DNA from 3 places in the Eubacterium sp. LMAG:50 genome. Region 1 is predicted to be linked to each of the others. Evidence: predicted binding sites of a transcription regulator. Region 1 holds the regulator's gene; each other region holds the start of a gene.
The links. Region 1 encodes Rex, which represses fermentation and respiration genes when NADH is low (regulators of the CRP and FNR family bind a similar motif). Its sites were predicted from a motif close to ATTGTTAANNNNTTAACAAT; they were not measured.
Positions count from the first base shown of each region.

Region 2: a site for Rex is predicted at 3,175-3,194, ahead of gap (type I glyceraldehyde-3-phosphate dehydrogenase). Genes of this name have one in related genera too.
Region 3: a site for Rex is predicted at 3,856-3,875, ahead of fucO (lactaldehyde reductase). Genes of this name have one in related genera too.

Region 1 covers NZ_NALP01000006.1:207,424-213,839, reverse strand. The annotation lists gene arcC (carbamate kinase) at 1-844, opposite strand, end outside; gene abc-f (ribosomal protection-like ABC-F family protein) at 961-2,883, opposite strand; gene CCC31_RS03805 (redox-sensing transcriptional repressor Rex) at 3,080-3,718, shown strand; gene CCC31_RS03800 (NAD(P)H-hydrate dehydratase) at 3,732-5,228, shown strand; gene alr (alanine racemase) at 5,365-6,416, shown strand, end outside.
Region 2 covers NZ_NALP01000004.1:193,477-199,892, forward strand. The annotation lists gene tpiA (triose-phosphate isomerase) at 1-555, opposite strand, end outside; gene CCC31_RS01100 (phosphoglycerate kinase) at 645-1,841, opposite strand; gene gap (type I glyceraldehyde-3-phosphate dehydrogenase) at 2,046-3,062, opposite strand; gene CCC31_RS01110 (histidinol-phosphatase HisJ family protein) at 3,524-4,291, shown strand; gene CCC31_RS01115 (GDSL-type esterase/lipase family protein) at 4,370-5,215, opposite strand; gene CCC31_RS01120 (MBOAT family O-acyltransferase) at 5,283-6,416, opposite strand, start outside.
Region 3 covers NZ_NALP01000007.1:1,207,070-1,213,485, reverse strand. The annotation lists gene CCC31_RS10580 (discoidin domain-containing protein) at 1-320, opposite strand, end outside; gene CCC31_RS10575 (histidine kinase) at 555-2,309, shown strand; gene CCC31_RS10570 (response regulator) at 2,325-3,833, shown strand; gene fucO (lactaldehyde reductase) at 4,010-5,155, shown strand; gene holA (DNA polymerase III subunit delta) at 5,332-6,330, opposite strand.

The sequences.
Region 1 (6,416 bases):
ATACGAAATTGAGAGATGCATCAATCTTAGGAAGAGAAGTAATAGGATCAAAGTATCCTTTATCAATTAATTCTTCAGCTTCTTTTGTAGTTAAAGTACCGAGTTCTTTAACTTCTCCGTCTACATCAATTGTAAGATTATCACTTGATGTAAGAATCATAAGAGCATCAGCATCTAACATGTCTGCAAGTTTAGCTGCTGTATAATCTTTTTCAATAACAGCACTGGCACCTTTTAATCCTGTACGCTGTTCAAGAACAGGAATTCCACCGCCACCTGCTGCGATAACTAACTGATGAGCATCAACTAAAGCCTTGATTGCATCAATTTCATAAATATCAATTGGCTTAGGACTTGCAATGATTCTTCTGTAGCCTTCATCGCCTTCTTCGTATTCAACGTAGTTACCTTTTTTCTTCTCATTTTCAGCTTCTTCCTTAGTCATAAGACGTCCGATAACTTTAGAAGGAGCGTTAAATGCTCTGTCAAAAGGATCAACTCTTACCTGAGTAATAATAGTACTTACAGGTTTATATAATCCTCTTGAAAGTAACTCTGAACGAATTGCATTCTGTAAATCGAATCCAATATATCCCTGACTCATTGCACTACAGATTGACATAGGTGCAACAGTTCTGTCAGGGTCAAGTCTTGAAAATTCAGTCATTGCAGTCTGAATCATTCCGACCTGAGGACCATTACTGTGAGTAATAACAACATCATATTTTTCTTCTACCAAATCTGCAATAGCTTTTGCAGCAAGTTTTACACGTTCCTGTTGTTTAGGAAATGATTCACTAAAAGCATTTCTTCCTAAAGCAACTACAATTTTTTTGTTAGCCATAAGTAGTCTCCTTTACTGATATCAGGATAAAACCTGATGTAATTTGAGGTCCGTTGAGACCAAAATCTTATAAATATTTTAACTTATAATAAGGAAAAATACAATAAATAAACCGTTTATTCGTCAAGTAAATCGGATAATTCTTCCCATTGGACCATTAGCTCGTCGAGAGTTTCGCTAATTTTATCCTGTTCTTTACTGATTTCGTTTAATTTAGCTGAGTTTTTAGCAATTTCAGGGTCAGCTAAAAGTTCATCTAATTCATTTAAACGCTCTTCATTAGCTTTTATCTTTTCTTCAACTTTTAAAATATCATTTTTCAACTTCCTAATCCTTGCCTGTTCGGCTTTCCTTTCTAAATAATTTTGCTTATTAGTAGAAGCAGAAGGAGTATTAGAAGAAGTTTGCTCTTCTTTTGGAGCATATATTGCTGTAAGTTCGTCCTTCTTTTCTTCGTAATAGTCATAATTTCCAATATAATTTACAATTGCTTTATTTGTTAATTCAATGATACGTGTGGCAGTTTGATTAATAAAATATCTGTCATGAGATACATAAAAAATTGTGCCGGTATAATTGTTTAATGCGTTTTCAAGAATTTCTTTTGAAACCATATCAAGATGGTTAGTAGGTTCATCTAATATAATGAAATTAGCTTCTGAAAGCATTAATTTTGCTAAAGAAAGACGACCTTTTTCTCCACCACTTAAATCTCCTACGCGTTTAAATACATCATCACCTGTAAACATAAAAGCGGCTAACACATTTCTGATTTTTGTGTTTGTAAGATTAGGATAAGAATCGCTCACTTCATCAAACAAAGTATTTGAATCATTTAATGTATGATGTTCCTGATCATAATATCCGATATTAACATTTGTTCCGAGAGTAAAAGAGCCGCTATCTGCAGCAATTAGTCCGTTTATAATTTTTAAAATTGTAGTTTTTCCGGTTCCGTTATCACCGATAAGAGCAACACGTTCACCTCTCTTAATTTCAAAAGAAATATCGGAAAATAATGATTTGTTATCAAATGACTTTGCTAAATTTGAAACACTTAAAACATCATTGCCACTCGTACAGTTTGGTTCAAGTCTAAGAGTCATGGCATTTTCATATGTATCAGGATTATCGATTACTTCCATTTTACTTAAAGCTTTTTCACGACTTTCAGCACGCTTATAAAACTTTTCCTGTTTATATGAGCGAAGCTTGGCAATGACTTCTTCCTGATGCTTTATTTCAGCCTGTTGTTTGATATAGAGTTTAATTGCTGCTTCTCTAAGTTCTTTCTTTTTAACAGCGTAAGCTGAATAGTTGCCATCGTAAACATGGCAGTGTGTATTTTCTATTTCAACAATCTTAGTTACAATCTTATCTAAGAAATAACGGTCGTGGGCAACGATTACAACAGCTCCGTTATAGTTAGACAAATAAGTTTCCAGCCATTTGATAGAATTTAAATCAAGATGGTTTGTAGGTTCATCCAATAAAATAATATCCGGTTTTTGAATTAAAAGTTTACATAGTGCAACACGGGTTTTTTGACCTCCGGATAAAGTTGAAATTTTTTTATTAAAATCACTGTCTTCAAAACCAAGTCCACGAAGAGTACCATCAACTTCACTTTTGTATGCGTATCCGTTTAACAATTCAAACTGATGATGTAGATTTGTGTAACTGTTAACTATATCATCATAGTTGTCGCATCCATTTGCCATTAAGGATTCATATTCCCTTAATTTATTTTCCATATCTATAATATTTTGTTTTACGGAACGTACTTCTTCATATATAGAATTATCTGTATCTAAATTCTGATATTGGGCAAGATAACCAACAGACTTATCCTTTCCGATAATTACATCCCCTGAATCGGATGAAAGTTCATTCATTATTATTTTTAATATAGTAGACTTTCCGGCTCCATTATTGCCTACAATGGCAGCTTTTTCATGGTCATTTACAAAAAAACTGCAATCGTCAAGAATAACTTCTTCACCATAAGCCTTGCTTATATGATTGCATGATAAAATCATAGGAATCCTCCTGTGTTTGTAGTGTTTTTATATAATCAGCAAAAATAGGCTGATATCACGTAAGATTATAAAACGAAAAGCTAAAACAATCAATGAAATACTGTAAAAGAACAGTGTCAAAAAGAATGATAAATATTTGACAATGTTTGCCCTAAAACATATAATTGAAGTGGTTAAATAACGAAGGAGAACGGAAATGAGAAAAATATCCAAGGCGGTAATCACAAGATTGCCAAGATACTATAGATATTTAGATGAATTAATACAGCAGGATGTCGAAAGAGTTTCGTCTAAAGAATTAAGTGACATGATGAATGTTACGGCCTCTCAGATACGACAGGATTTGAATAATTTTGGTGGGTTTGGACAACAGGGGTACGGATATAATGTTAAATATCTGTATGATGAAATCGGAAAATTATTAGGACTTGATGTGACGCATAAGATGATAATTGTAGGTGCAGGAAATCTTGGACAGGCAATTGCAAACTATGGAAATTTTAGAAACAGAGGTTTTGAAATTACGGCTTTATTTGATAAAAATAAAGATTTAATTGGTAAAAAGACAGTGAATGGGACTGAAATCAGAGACATTTCTACTATAATAGATTATGTGAAAAATGAAAATATTGAGATTGTGGCATTGGCACTTCCTAAAGGACCGGCAACAGATATTGCTGAAAAATTAGTCGAATGTGGAGTGAAGGCATTTTGGAATTTTGCTCACACTGATTTAGGATTTAGCGATGACATAATAGTTGAGAATGTTCATTTATCAGAAAGCTTAATGAAACTTACATATAGAATATCAGAAAAAGCAAATAAAAATAAATAAGAGGTGAAGTACTATGGAAAGAATAATTTCTGGTACGGATATGAAAAAGGTTGATGAATATACAATTAATGAAGTTGGAATCCCAAGTTTAGTATTAATGGAAAGAGCAGCAAAGAGTGTTGCTGATTTAATTGAAGAAACAACAGATAAAAACAGTGAGGTAATTGCTATTGCCGGAACTGGTAATAATGGTGCCGACGGCGTTGCAGTTTGCAGGATGTTATACATAGATGGATATAACACCTGCATTTATATTATGGGAAACATAGATAAGGCAACACAGGAATTCAAAACACAGATTGAGATAGCACAGAAAGTTGGAATTGAAATCAAAGATGCTTCAAGACTGACAAGAGATGAAATGGATAAGAAACATGTAATTGTTGATTCAATATTTGGAGTCGGATTATCAAGAAATGTAGAAGGCGATTACAAAAAGTTAATTGAAGCAATAAATCAAAGCAAGGCAAAAGTTTATGCTGTAGACATTCCATCAGGCCTGAACGCAGATACAGGAAAAGTGATGGGTGTGGCAGTTAAAGCTGATTATACTGTATGCTTTGGAGAACTTAAACTTGGAGCAGTTCTTTATCCGGGAGCAGATTATTGTGGAAAACTATCATTTGATAATATAGGTTTTCCGGATGTCTCCTATAAGAAGTGTGAAACAGTTTATAAATACCACACAAGCGATGATTTAAAACTAATTCCGAAACGACCAAATTATTCTAATAAAGGTACATATGGAAAACTTCTTGTTATAGCAGGTAATAAAGATATAACAGGGGCAGCGTTTTTATGTGCAAAGGCAGCGTTTAGGACAGGAGCCGGACTGGTAAGAATATTTACTGCAAAGGAAAATCGTGAAGTAATACAAAAACTATTACCTGAAGCAATGGTAAATGTATATGATACAGATGATTTTGACAAAAAGGCTTTAGATGCCTGTATAGAATGGGCAAATGTTATTGCAATTGGTCCGGGAATTGGAACAGGTGGAATACAAAAAAATATGGTTGAAGCAGTTCTTGAAAGCAGAAAGAACACGGTAATAGATGCAGATGGAATTAATGTTATTTCACAAAATGTTAAACTAAAAAAAATGCTTCATAAGAATGTAATATTGACACCGCATTTAGGCGAAATGGCCAGATTTGAAAATAAAACGATAGATGAAATAAAGGACAATCTTGTAAAAAGTGCTTTCAATATTAATTATATGTACAATGCAAATGGAATTCTAAAAGATGCAAGAAGCGTTGCTGTTACGCAAGATGATATATACATAAATATGACAGGAAACAGTGGCATGGCGACTGCAGGCTCGGGAGATGTGCTTACTGGAATTGTTGCAGGATTGTTGGCTATTGGGTGCAATGTAGAAAACGCTACAACGCTTGCACCATACATTCATGGAATTGCCGGAGATTTGGTAGCAACAAAGATGCCTAAAGCGTCTATAATGGCTACAGATATAATTGAGGAAATAAAAAATATTATGCCTCAGTAAATAATTGTGACACAATAATGATAAAGTTTCATTTAAAACTGTACATAATAGAGATAATTTGAAATTGTAATATAGTAAATCAACGATATAGATGTAAATTTAAATTAAATAATTTATAAACGTGGAGAAGAAGAAAATGACAAGAAAAATATGCGAAGAAGAGTATTTTAGGGGATATGCAGAAATTAATCTGGATGCAATATACAAAAATGTATATGAAATGAAAACAAGACTTAATGAAAATACAGGAGTTGTTCTTGTAATAAAAACAGATGGATATGGACATGGAGCAGTGCCTATAGCTAAAGCACTTGATGATTTATGCTATGGATATGCAGTCGCAACTCCATATGAAGGCAATAATTTAAGAAATCATGGACTTAATAAACCTACATTTTTATTAGGTTATGCGGATGAATCATCGTACGATATGATTATAGAAAAAGAATTAATTCCAGCAATTTTTTCTTTAGAAATGGCAACAAAATTATCAAAGCACGCACAAAAACTTGGCAAAGAAGTAAAGATTAATATTGCTGTTGACACGGGAATGAGCAGAATTGGTTATATTCCGGGAAGTGATGCAGTAAAAGAAATTGTTGAAATAAACAAACTTCCTTTTATAAAAATAGAATCCATATTTACACATTTTGCAAAAGCAGACTATGTTGACAAGTCATTTGCTGACAAGCAGTTTGATGAGTTTGTAAATTTTGTTGATGAAGTAGAAAAAAATGGAGTTAAGATTCCGATACATCAGTGTGCAAATAGTGCAGCAATGATGGAAATGCCAAAGACTTCATTATCATTGTCAAGAGCAGGAATTTCAATGTACGGATTGTATCCATCAGATGAAATGAGCCGTGAAAATATGAAACTATATCCTGCATTATCTCTTCACAGTCATGTAGTTTACGTAAAAACAATTAAAAAAGGAAGAGGAATAAGTTACGGACAGACTTATATAGCACCTCATGATATGAAAATTGCTACAATTCCACTTGGATATGGGGACGGATATCAGAGAAATCTTAGCAATAAAGGATATGTACTCATTAATGGCAGAAAAGTAAATATTGTGGGTAGAGTATGCATGGATCAATTTATGGTTGATGTTACGGGAATGGATGTTAAAGAAGGAGATAAGGTAACTCTTATTGGAAAAGAAGGAGACGAAGAAATAACAGT
Region 2 (6,416 bases), on a different contig from region 1:
TTCTTCTGCCTGATCAGATGTAGCTGTCTTACCTGTTCCAATAGCCCAGATTGGTTCGTAAGCGATAACTGCTTCCTTAGCCTGGTCTGCTGTTACATTTAAGAATGCAATCTTAATCTGCTGACGGATGAAATCAACTGCAACACCCTGTTCTCTCTGTTCAAGAGTTTCACCACAGCAAATAATAGGTGTAATACCATGTTCAAAAGCTTTTAATACTTTCTTATTTACTGTTGCATCTGTTTCTGCGAAATATTCTCTTCTTTCTGAATGTCCGATGATAACATACTTAACTCCAACATCTGTTAACATGTTAGGAGCTATTTCTCCTGTATATGCACCACTTTCTTCAAAATACATATTTTCAGCACCGATGTTGATGTTTGAACCCTTTGCTGCTTCCATAGCCGGTACTATTGAAATAGCTGGTACACAAAATACTACATCTACATCTTCATTAGCTACTAAAGGTTTTAATTCATTGATTAAAGCAACTGCCTCACTAGGAGTTTTGTTCATTTTCCAGTTACCTGCGATAATTTTCTTTCTCATAATTATATAATCTCCTCTATATTTAAGACATATCAGTTAAAAGCATATTAAGCCTTTAACTGCTGATGATGCCTTATATAATATTGTATATCCTACTTATCGTTTGCTGCTGCAACACCTGGTAATTCCTTACCTTCGAGGAATTCAAGAGAAGCTCCACCACCTGTTGAAATATGTGACATCTTATCACCAAATCCTAACTGGTTAGCTGCTGCTGCTGAATCACCACCACCGATGATTGTTGTAGCATCTTTAAGATCTGCCATAGCTTTAGCAATTGCAATTGTACCATTAGCAAAGTTAGGCATTTCGAAACATCCCATTGGTCCGTTCCATACAACTGTCTTAGCTCCGTTAATAGCATTAGCAAATAATTCTGCTGTCTTTGGTCCGATATCTAAACCTTCCATATCAGCTGGGATTTCTCCACGTCCTACAACCTTGAAGTTGCAGTCATTTGAGAAGTTATCTCCAACTACTGTATCGATAGGGATTAATAACTTAACACCCTTTTCTTCAGCTTTCTTCATCATGTTTACAGCATATTCTTTGTAATCTTCTTCAAGAAGTGATTTACCTACTTCTTCACCAAGACCAGCCATGAATGTGTATGCCATACCACCACCGATGATTAATGTATCAACCTTTTCAAGAAGGTTTTCAATAACTGAAATCTTTGATGAAACTTTTGCTCCACCAAGGATAGCTACGAATGGTCTTTCCGGATTGTTAACTGCGTTTCCAAGGAAATCGATTTCCTTCTGCATTAAGTATCCTACAACTGCTGTGTCAACAAATTTTGTTACACCAACGTTTGAACAATGTGCTCTGTGAGCTGTTCCGAACGCATCATTTACAAATACATCACAAAGTGAAGCTAATTCCTTGCTGAATTCTTCTCCATTCTTTGTTTCTTCTGCACGATAACGTGTGTTTTCAAGAAGAATAACATCTCCGTCTTTCATTGCTTCAACTGCAGCCTTAGCATTTGGTCCTACTACTTCAGGATCTGCTGCGAATTTAACTTCCTGTCCTAATAATTCTGAAAGTCTTACTGCAACTGGTGCTAATGATAATTCCGGCTTTGGTTCTCCCTTTGGCTTTCCAAGATGTGAGCAAAGGATTACCTTTCCACCATCAGCTATTAATTTCTTTATTGTTGGCAAAGCTGCTACTAAACGGTTTTCGTCTGTGATTTTTCCATCCTGTAATGGTACGTTGAAGTCACAACGAACTAACACTCTCTGTCCTTTTACATTGATATCATCTACTGATTTCTTATTAAGCATTATATGTGCTCCTTTCATTTAAGCGCGTCATACGCGTAGTCTCATAAATCCCGGAATCAGTATAAACTTTATTCCAAGATTATATGCGCCCATGAAATGTACATCCATATAGATGTGGCGTTCATTTTATTCAGCGCAATATAAAAGGGTCCGGTCCAATTAAGACCGGACCCTTATGGATCTTATTTAAAGATTTCTTATTAATTATGCTAATTCTGAGAAGTATTTGATTGTTCTAACCATCTGGCTTGTGTATGAGTTTTCATTGTCATACCATGAAACAACCTGTACTTCATAAGTATCATCATCAACCTTTGATACCATTGTCTGTGTAGCATCAAATAATGAACCATATCTCATTCCAACGATATCGCTTGATACGATTTCGTCTTCATTGTATCCGTAAGATTCGTTTGAAGCTGCCTTCATAGCTGCATTGATACCTTCAACTGTGATATCTTTTCCTTTAACTACAGCTGTAAGAACTGTTGTAGAACCTGTTGGAACTGGAACTCTCTGTGCAGAACCGATTAATTTTCCGTTTAATTCAGGAATAACTAATCCGATAGCTTTAGCAGCACCTGTTGAGTTAGGTACGATATTAACTGCTGCAGCTCTTGATCTTCTTAAATCACCTTTTCTCTGTGGTCCGTCAAGAGTCATCTGGTCACCTGTGTAAGCATGAATTGTTAACATGATACCACTCTGGATTGGAGCGTACTTGTTAAGTGCATCAGCCATAGGTGCTAAGCAGTTTGTTGTACATGAAGCAGCTGAAATGATTGTATCTTCTGCCTTTAATGTTTCGTGGTTTGTATTGTAAACGATTGTTGGAAGATCGTTTCCAGCTGGAGCTGAAATAACAACCTTACGAGCACCAGCATCGATATGAGCCTGTGCTTTAGCCTTAGATGTATAGAAACCTGTACATTCTAATACTACGTCTACTTTTAATTCGCCCCAAGGACACTTTGAAGCATCAGCTTCTGCGTAAATCTTGATTTCTTTTCCATCAACGATGATTGAATCATCTGTAGCTGAAACTGTTTCAGCCTTGTCATATTTACCCTGTGATGAATCATACTTTAATAAGTGAGCTAACATCTTAGGACTTGTTAAGTCATTGATAGCTACTACTTCATAACCTTCTGCTCCAAACATCTGTCTGAATGCAAGACGTCCGATACGTCCAAAACCGTTAATTGCAACTTTAACTGACATTTAATTGTCCTCCTATTAAATAAGATATATTTTGTTAATTAATATTAACCTATTGATTATTCTACATAAATACTTTCCAAATATCAAGAAGTTTTTTGCATTTTTCTCATATTTTGTTAATTTTTTGACAAATAAAACGTTTTTAATTTTATCTTCTCATTAATATAGTAATTTTCAGCAAAATTTGTTATATTCTACTCATAAATTTTTTCTTTGCTAATTTGTAATTATTTCAGATTCAGTATAAATATATATAACAAACGATAGGAAGTTTTTCGCAATTTTGCGAGCATAGTGTAAATAAAAAAGTAATGTTTGAGTCTTTAGGCGAGTTTTACTTTTTTATTTATTATAAACGGCACAGAAAAATAAGAAAAACAACGTGTTTGGAATATATATTTATACCTGAATCTGAAACATTAACAAGTTGCAATACATATTACATAAGGAGAATATACGTTATGTTATCTGATTTTCATGTACATTCTAAATTTTCTACTGATTCAGATGAAGATTTGGAAAATATAATTAGCAAAGCCATAAGTTTAAATATGAAAGATATTTGCATCACTGATCATCAGGACTGGTTCTGGCCTGTTCCGGGTGAATCATTTGATATAGATACCGATTCATATTTTAATGAATTAAACATATTAAAAAATAAATATTCTTCAAAAATCAATCTTCATATTGGAGTTGAACTTGGCATTACATGCGACAACTACAAAAAAAATGCTGATTTTTTGCAATCATATCCATTTGAATATGTCATTGGCTCCTGTCATATTGTAGACAACATGGACCCATATTATTCTGAATTTTGGGAAAATCGCAATGAAGCTGAAGCTTTCAGGACTTATTTTTCAACTTTACTTGATGCATTAAAATTGTTTAATTCATTCAATACATTAGGCCATTTAGACTACATAGTCAGATATGCGCCAAATAAAGATAAAAACTATAATTGTAGCGATTATTTTAACATTGTAGAACAGATATTTAAAGAAATAATTCATAAAGATATTGCTTTGGAAATTAATACCGGTGCACTTGCAAAAGGAATGGATTTTGCAAATCCCCACTTTGATATACTTTCATTTTATAAAGATCTTGGCGGAAAACTTGTGGCTGTAGGCTCCGATGCCCATATTGCCGGTAATATAGGATATGGTTTTGATAAAGCCACGCAACTGATAGAACATTTTAATTTTAAAAATATTAATGAATAACTAAAAAAACTACAAAACTTCATTTAACAATCTGAAGTTTTGTAGTTTTTTCATTTTTATTATAAAGATTAATTTATCCTATTTTACTATTCCATGTTCAAGGAAAAACTGTTTCCATCTTGGCACACATGAAGGCATAAGATGAACCCCATCACTTGTGTACTTAGGGTCAAGAGCGCCTGTATCTTTTTTATCAAACACTTCGTTTTCATCAAGCCATATTATATCGTATCCATTTGTAAGTTCCTTAAGTTTCTTATTTCTTTTATCTATTTCCTTATTTTTTATATAAGTTTCTTCTTTGTCTTTCTTTTTTGTCACATGCATAATACTTTGAATAAATATTATTGCATCAGGCTGTTTTTCTCTAATAGTATTTATTACTTTACCATATTGCTCAGCAAATGTATCTGCTGTTCCTGTTCCAATTTCATTTATTCCAAGCATTATATAAATTTTTTCAAATTTATTTTTTTCAAGGGCTTTTTTTACAGTTATTTTTTTCTTTCCTGATTTAACGATTTTTTCATCTAAAATCTTCCATACGGACACACCCTGTTCTGCATAAAATACTGTTTTGTCCCAATTTGCATATAACGATATTGTCTGTGTTCGTGAATCACCTATAAATAATGCCCCATCCAGATAAGATTCGTCTACAGTTACAAAATCACGATGTGCTTTTTCCTCTGTAACGGTTTCTGTCTGAGTTTCTCCCGATTCATCCGTAACTATCTGGATTTCTCCGGTATCACTTTGGATTACTTTTTTCCCTTTATTCTCTTTACTTTCCTGTTCCACTATCTTTTTAGTTTCGTTGTATTTTATTATGTCTTTTGTTCCCAGAAATATTCCAAAAATCACAACAGATACAACCATCACAATCAAGAATCCATATTTATCAAATATAGCCTTTTTATCCATCTGTTTTCTCCTGTTAAAATATAAATATTAACTTAAACCTTAATCCACTAAGAGGTTATTATCATTTTTAAAATCTAAAGTACAAAAACGGATTGCTTGCCGCTGTACTCATTCTATACACACATACCCAGAATATTATAATTAAAATTACTGACGCGACTCTTGTTCTTCTGTATTTTTCAAATATCTTCATTGGAATACTTAAACTAAAGATAACTGCAAATACAAAGAATATTCCGTAATGTTTTATTGCATCAACATAATCTAATTTATTTACAAATTCTGTGCTTACATGTGAAATCATTGGGAATAATTTTGCAAAATATAATTTTATGTCTCCCATTTTATCAAGTGCAAATACCATCCAGCTCATCGGAATTATAAATATTATATATAAATGTCCAAGTGCAGGATATTTATCTAATATATTTTTTAATCCAAGCTTTTCTATTGTCAATAATACAAAGAACAACAATCCCCAACATACGAAATTCCAGCTTGCTCCATGCCACAATCCCGTAAGTCCCCATACCACAAACATATTAAATATTGTTCTTGCAAATCCTTTTCTATTACCACCAAGCGGAATATAAACATAATCTCTAAACCAACTTCCAAGAGTAATATGCCATCTTCTCCAAAATTCAGTAACGGATGTTGATATATATGGATTGTTAAAGTTTCTTGGAATTTTAAATCCCAACATTTTTCCAAGACCTATTGCCATAAGTGAATATCCATAAAAATCAAAGTAAATCTGGAATGTATATGCAAACATCGCAATCCATGCCATTGGAGTTGATATGCTTGCAATTCCGTAAGTCTTGATTGACTCCCAGCACATTCCCATTATATTTGCCAAAAGCATTTTTGATGCAAGACCCATAATAAAAATTCTTATTCCATCCTGCAATAAAAGTAATGATACTTTTCTTTTTCTTATCTGTTTAGCAATGTCCTTATATACAACAATCGGTCCTGCGATAAGTTGCGGAAACATACAAAGATAAACTCCTAAGTTAATATAGTTCTTTTCTGCTTTTGTTTTCTTTGTATAAACATCAATAACATAAGATGCTATCTGGAATGTGTAAAAACTAATTCCAAGTGGTAATGTAAGACTTGTTTCTATTCCCGTAAAAAAAGTAAAATATTTAAACACAAATAAAAACAGGAAGTTATATACTAAAGCTACGATTAA
Region 3 (6,416 bases), on a different contig from region 1:
CTTGAGGCTTCAAATACAATCTTAAAATCTGATATTTTATAATATGCTCCTAAATCAATTGTTATTGTTCCTGTAATTCTGCCACCTGCTATCCATAAATTATTTTCATTTCCATCTACAATGTCAGATAAGCTTCCACTAGATACTCCCATATCCGAAGTAACTGTTTTTCCATAAGTCACACACTCATTTCCGGAAAATGTACTTACTTCGCATGTAGTTGTATCGTCTCCCTTAACAGCTGCATAATCACCCATACCAACTGTTGACACGGTCATTATTGCTGCAAGAGACATTGCCAATAATTTCAATTTTTTCATCTTTCCATCTCCATTCTTTATATGATAATGCAATTATATCGGAGTTATTTTTCAGTTTTAATGTAATATTTTTACAAATACTTTGAATTTTTTTACCATTTTTAGACATTTTTTACAATTTCTTTGTATACTTTAATATTTTTGATATAATGTTTATAGCATTCTAAAGTAATTCTTTAAAAATAATTACTTTAAGGTACGGAACTATAAAATAACATCATTCGAGGACAAGGCATGGCAAAAGGATTTTTACATAAAAAAAGGAAACTAAGAACACAGGTTACCATATTAATTACAGTTACTATTGCATTTGCTTTAGTTATTAGTGGTGCATTATTTTGCTATAAGACTATTAATGAACTTCAAAAAAGTTTTAAAGAACAGATTTTTCAGGAAAGCCGCTCTACAATTAGTGCCATATCAACTAATATAGATACTATCGATTCAATATATCGTATATTAATTTCAAACACCAGCGTATATGATTGGTTAGAGAACAATTATGCTGACTCAACTAATTCGGTTACTACTGCAAAACAGATAACTTCTTCCCTTATCATGAATAATTTGTGGGAAAAAAGTTATCTTGAATCAGTTTATATTTATAACAAACGCGGAAAGCAGGTTCATGTTTCAAAAAATGAAACAAATTCTTCATTAATTATGAATAGAAGGATTTACAATTCTCTTACATCTCCTTCTCCTTCACTTTCATTTAGAACCTTTAATGATTCAAACTGCATTTATTTTATAAAGACAATATACAGTTCAAATAATGGTCAGCAGATTGGCGATATTCTTATTTCAATTAACATTAATGAATGGATGTTCTCCCTTAGTCAATATGTTTCTAACGATTGGCGTATATTTATATACAATGATGATTTAGAAGTTATGTCGGGTTTTAAATATAATGCTGAATCAACTAAATTATCATCAATACATAAACAGATTAATGCAATTGATGCATTGAAAATATCCTCTGTTAAATTTGATTCTGACGATTACTTTGTTTTGTCAAATGAAATGGAGTCTATTAACATCAACGCTGCTGTACTTGCCCCTGTCAGTCAGATAGAACATCAGATTTACAATATTCTTTTGCCATATATTATTGCAATCATATCAATTATAATTATTGTTTTAATATTTGCATTTGGAATAAGCAGACTAATCACACAGCCTATTTCCTTAATGATTAATTATGTAAATCGAATTGCGCAGGGAGATTACTCAGGAAATATAAACGGGCTTGAAAAATACGAAGAATTTTATTCTCTCCAATTATCAGTTAACAATATGTTGGATGAGATTCATTCCTTCCACGAAGATATTACGGAACAAAAGTTATTGTTAAAGGATTCTGAAATACGTGCATTGCAATCTCAGATTAATCCTCACTTTCTCTTTAATGTACTTAATGCTATTGCATGGAAAGCTGAGATGTCTGATAACAATGAAATTTATGATATGACGATTGCTCTTGGAGAATTATTAAAAGCAACTGTAAAATCTAAAAATGACTTTGCAATACCTCTTTCAGAAGAATTAAAATATGTCAAATTTTACAGTTACTTACAAAGAATTAGATTTGAAGACCGAATAAGCATCAACTTTCATATTGATGCAGGTCTTGATTCATATAAAGTTCCTGTATTTTGTATACAGACACTTGTTGAAAATGCTTATGTTCATGGTCTTGAACCAAAAGAAAGTTCAGGTGAACTAAACATTTACTTATACGAAAAATATGAATATCTTCATATTTCAATTGAAGATAATGGTATTGGATTTAATGAAATCCCTGATTTTAATAACCAGGCACCTTCATCTGAAGAATCAGGTACATCTAAAGGGCATACCCACGTTGGTCTTCGTAACCTAAATCGGAGATTAATATTAATGTATGGTCCTGAATGTGCCTTACATATTGAAAGTACTCCTATGGTAAAGACAGCTATTTCATTTAAAATTCCATGTGAAAAATAAGAAAGGTGTGATAGTATGATTTTTCACTTATTAATAGTAGACGATGAATCTATATTTAGAAAAGGCCTCTCTGAATATATAAATTGGGAGACATATGATTGTGTTGTTTCGGCAACAGCAAAGAACGGAACAGAGGCTATTGAAATAATCGAAAGTACTCCTATTGACATTGTAATAACTGATGTAAGAATGCCTTCTCTTGATGGTATCGGACTTGCTAAATACATTTATGAAAATCACCCTGAAATATCTGTTATCATACTTTCAGGATATTCAGAATTTGAATATGCACGTTCTGCAATTCAGTATAATGTTGCAGAATACCTGTTAAAACCGGCTGCAAAAACAGATGTAATAAATGCAGTTCAAAATGTTGCGAAAAAACTAATTGAATCTAAATCTTCTATTAGTAAAAGTGAGCAGGCATTTCTTAAGGATCAATTTTTTCAGGAACTTACAGACCACGTTGTACCTGATGATTCCTTAAACAAGCTATCGGACTTTGATATTAATTTAAACAATTATTATGTAGCTGCATTTCAATTACCGGACGATATGTCAATGGTTGGAACGTTAAAAGATATAATAATCGACAACAAGCTTAACAGTTATTGCTTTAGATATAACAATCTTATTATAAATGTATATTTTGATTATGAAAATGAAGATACATCAGCAATAATTGATAACTGCAACACAATCGTTTCTTCATTTAAAAAGTTTACATCATTAAATGTAAATGCGGGTATAAGCGGTTATCATCACAGTGCACGTGATTTTTCAACAGCTGTTTCAGAGGCAATATTAGCGTTATCATTAAATTTTTATTCCTCTGCCCATGTTGTTGAATTCTCCAGTGATTACGTTGCAGGTAAAGAAACCTTTTCTGCGGATATTAATTTACTGCTACACGATTTTGAAAACTCAGTTATACAGTTAGATTTTAAATCTGCTTCAGATATTTTAGGCTCTATATTTAATAAACTTGAAAACAATTTTTCTGATGAAAATACTGTTAGAAGCATCTGCACTCAAATTTATCTTATTTGCTATAGAGTAATGCTTAAAAGTAATACTCTTCCTACAGAAGATGAATATATAAATAAAATAAATTCAGTTTCAGATTTCTTCCAGTTAAAAGAAACTGTCAGAAATCTTATAGATGATGTAAAAAAACAATTAACCCAGTCCTCTAAAAAATATAGTTCTTTCATAGAGGAAACAATTATATACATCAAAGAACATATTGCTGACGATTTGTCACTTGAGCTTATCGCACAAAATGTTCACACTAATGAATCCTATTTAAGCAGAACTTTCAAAAAAGAATGTGGTCATTCAATTGTAAGTTACATTACAATGCTTAGAATCAGTATGGCTAAGGATTTCTTAGCAAATACAAACCTTAAAACATTTGAAATATCTGATAAAATAGGAATTCATGACCCTGCATATTTTTCTGTTATTTTTAAGAAGAATACAGGTCTTAGCCCGAAGGACTATAGGAATCAATTCGTAAGATAATTATTAATACTTTAAGAACTAACATGTTATGTTATTAACATTAGTTATATATTAAGATGTCAGCGTCAAAAGGTTCAAGCCCACATGCGTTTGCTCATAAGTAGGTAAAAGACCTTAGAGCTCACCCTGACATCATATTAATTAACTTTTACAAAATATTGAAAGGAGATTTTAACATGGCAAACAGAATAATGTTAAACGAAACATCTTATCACGGTTCAGGTGCAATTAATGAAATTGCAACAGAAGCAAAGGTACACGGATTCAAAAAGGCTTTTGTATGTTCTGACCCTGACTTAATCAAATTCAACGTTACATCTAAGGTTACAGATATCTTAGATAAAAATGAGCTGGCTTATGAAATATATTCAGATATCAAAGCCAACCCAACAATCGAGAATGTCCAACATGGCGTTCAGGCTTTTAAAGATTCAGGTGCTGATTATATTATTGCAATTGGCGGTGGTTCTTCAATGGATACAGCAAAAGCAATCGGAATAATTATTGCAAATCCTGAATTTGAAGATGTAAGAAGTCTTGAAGGCGTAGCACCAACTAAGAAGCCTTGCGTTCCAATTATTGCAGTACCTACTACTGCCGGAACAGCTGCTGAAGTTACAATTAATTATGTTATTACTGACATTGAAAGAAAGCGTAAATTTGTATGCGTTGACCCACACGACATGCCAATTATTGCAATCGTTGACCCTGACATGATGTCTTCAATGCCAAAAGGTCTTACAGCTTCCACAGGTATGGACGCTCTTACTCATGCCATTGAAGGTTACACAACAAAGGCTGCCTGGGAAATGACAGATATGTTCCACTTAAAAGCTATTGAAATAATTAGCAAATCTCTTAGAGGTGCAGTTGAAAATACTAAAGAAGGTCGTGAAGGAATGGCCCTTGGTCAGTATATTGCCGGAATGGGTTTTTCAAATGTAGGTCTTGGAATTGCTCACTCAATGGCTCATACTTTAGGTGCTGTTTATGACACTCCTCATGGTGTTGCATGTGCCATGATGCTTCCTATCGTTATGGAATACAATCAAGAATGCACAGGTGAAAAATATCGTGAAATTGCCCGTGCAATGGGTGTTAAGGGTGTTGATGAAATGTCAGTTGATGAATATAGAAAAGCAGCAATTGATGCTGTTAAACAATTATCGGCTGATGTTGGAATTCCTTCAAAGCTTGATGCAATCAAAGAAGATGATTTACCTTTCCTTGCTGAATCTGCTGCTGCAGATGCTTGCGCACCTGGAAATCCTAAAGATGCAAGTGTTGATGACTTTATAGAATTATTCAGAAAAATTATGTAAGAATATTTGAGAGTGTGAAATACTCTCTGTAAATCCGTATTTCTATTTAGTTTTATAAAACAAAATAAAAGTCGAAGCTTATTTCAAAAAGTTTCGGCTTTTATTCATATTATATACTCAGTCACAAGAAAGAGCATTGTGTTTTGATTTTAATCACTAACTCAATGCTCTTTTTGTTAAATTCGTTTCTTTTTTTCTTCTTTTTTACTATATTTAATAAGCAGCATTTCTACGCCGATATTTTCATCCATAGCACCTCTTTTTATAAGTTGCTCTGTTTTTATACTTTCTGCTAAGCCATCCTTAAGTTCTCTCATCTGAAAATTTTTTGCCTGCTGTATACTTTTGCCGGCTATAAACGCCTGGACTCCCATTGCTTTTGCCACATCATTTTTACCCATACCCTGATTTGACAAATCCTTTGCCTGAAGCATAAGATTAAATTGTCTTGTAATCATATATAAAATACGCATTGGTGGTTCTTTGGCCGCTATGAGCTCATAGTATGAATCAAGAGTCTTTTTCTGATTTTTTGTAGAAATGGCATCAATCATGTCAAATATTTTAACAGACATCTGAGTTATGCACACTGCATCTATTGCCTCTTTATCAACTACATCTGATTTCATACAATAACAGATTAACTTTTCTATTTCAGTAGATAAGGTTTCCATATCCGTTCCTACTTTTTGAAGCAAATACATCATATTTGCTTTTGTTATGCGCTTTCCTGCATTTGCAAACAATCTGGCAGCCCACACACTCAAATCTCCCTCTGTCTGGCTTGTCATTTCACAAATATATCCATTTGCTTTTACTGCTTTATATAATTTACTTCTCTTATCTACATTGCTTTCTACAAATAACATAATCGTGCTTTCAGGTATGGACTTAACATATTCTGCTAATTCATCTCCACCTGACTTAAACATTTCAGTATCTTCAAGCACAACTAACCTATATTCTGCCATAAATGGCATTGTTTCAGCTACATCGATAATTTCTTTTACATTCAGGCCTTTTCCTTCATAAAAATTAGAATTCATAGTATCTCCACCATTTATCGCCTGAATAAGCTGCTTTTTATAATTTTTTACAAGATACTCTTCTTCGCCGCATAATAGATATGCTCTTTTGAAATTTCTTGTCTTTATGTCTTCTGATAATGTTTTCATTGTTCTTTTCTTATATCCTCATTACTTATTAAGTGTATAAATAATTTTAACACAGAAATTTGTTCCGTTCATCTGTTTTATTTTTA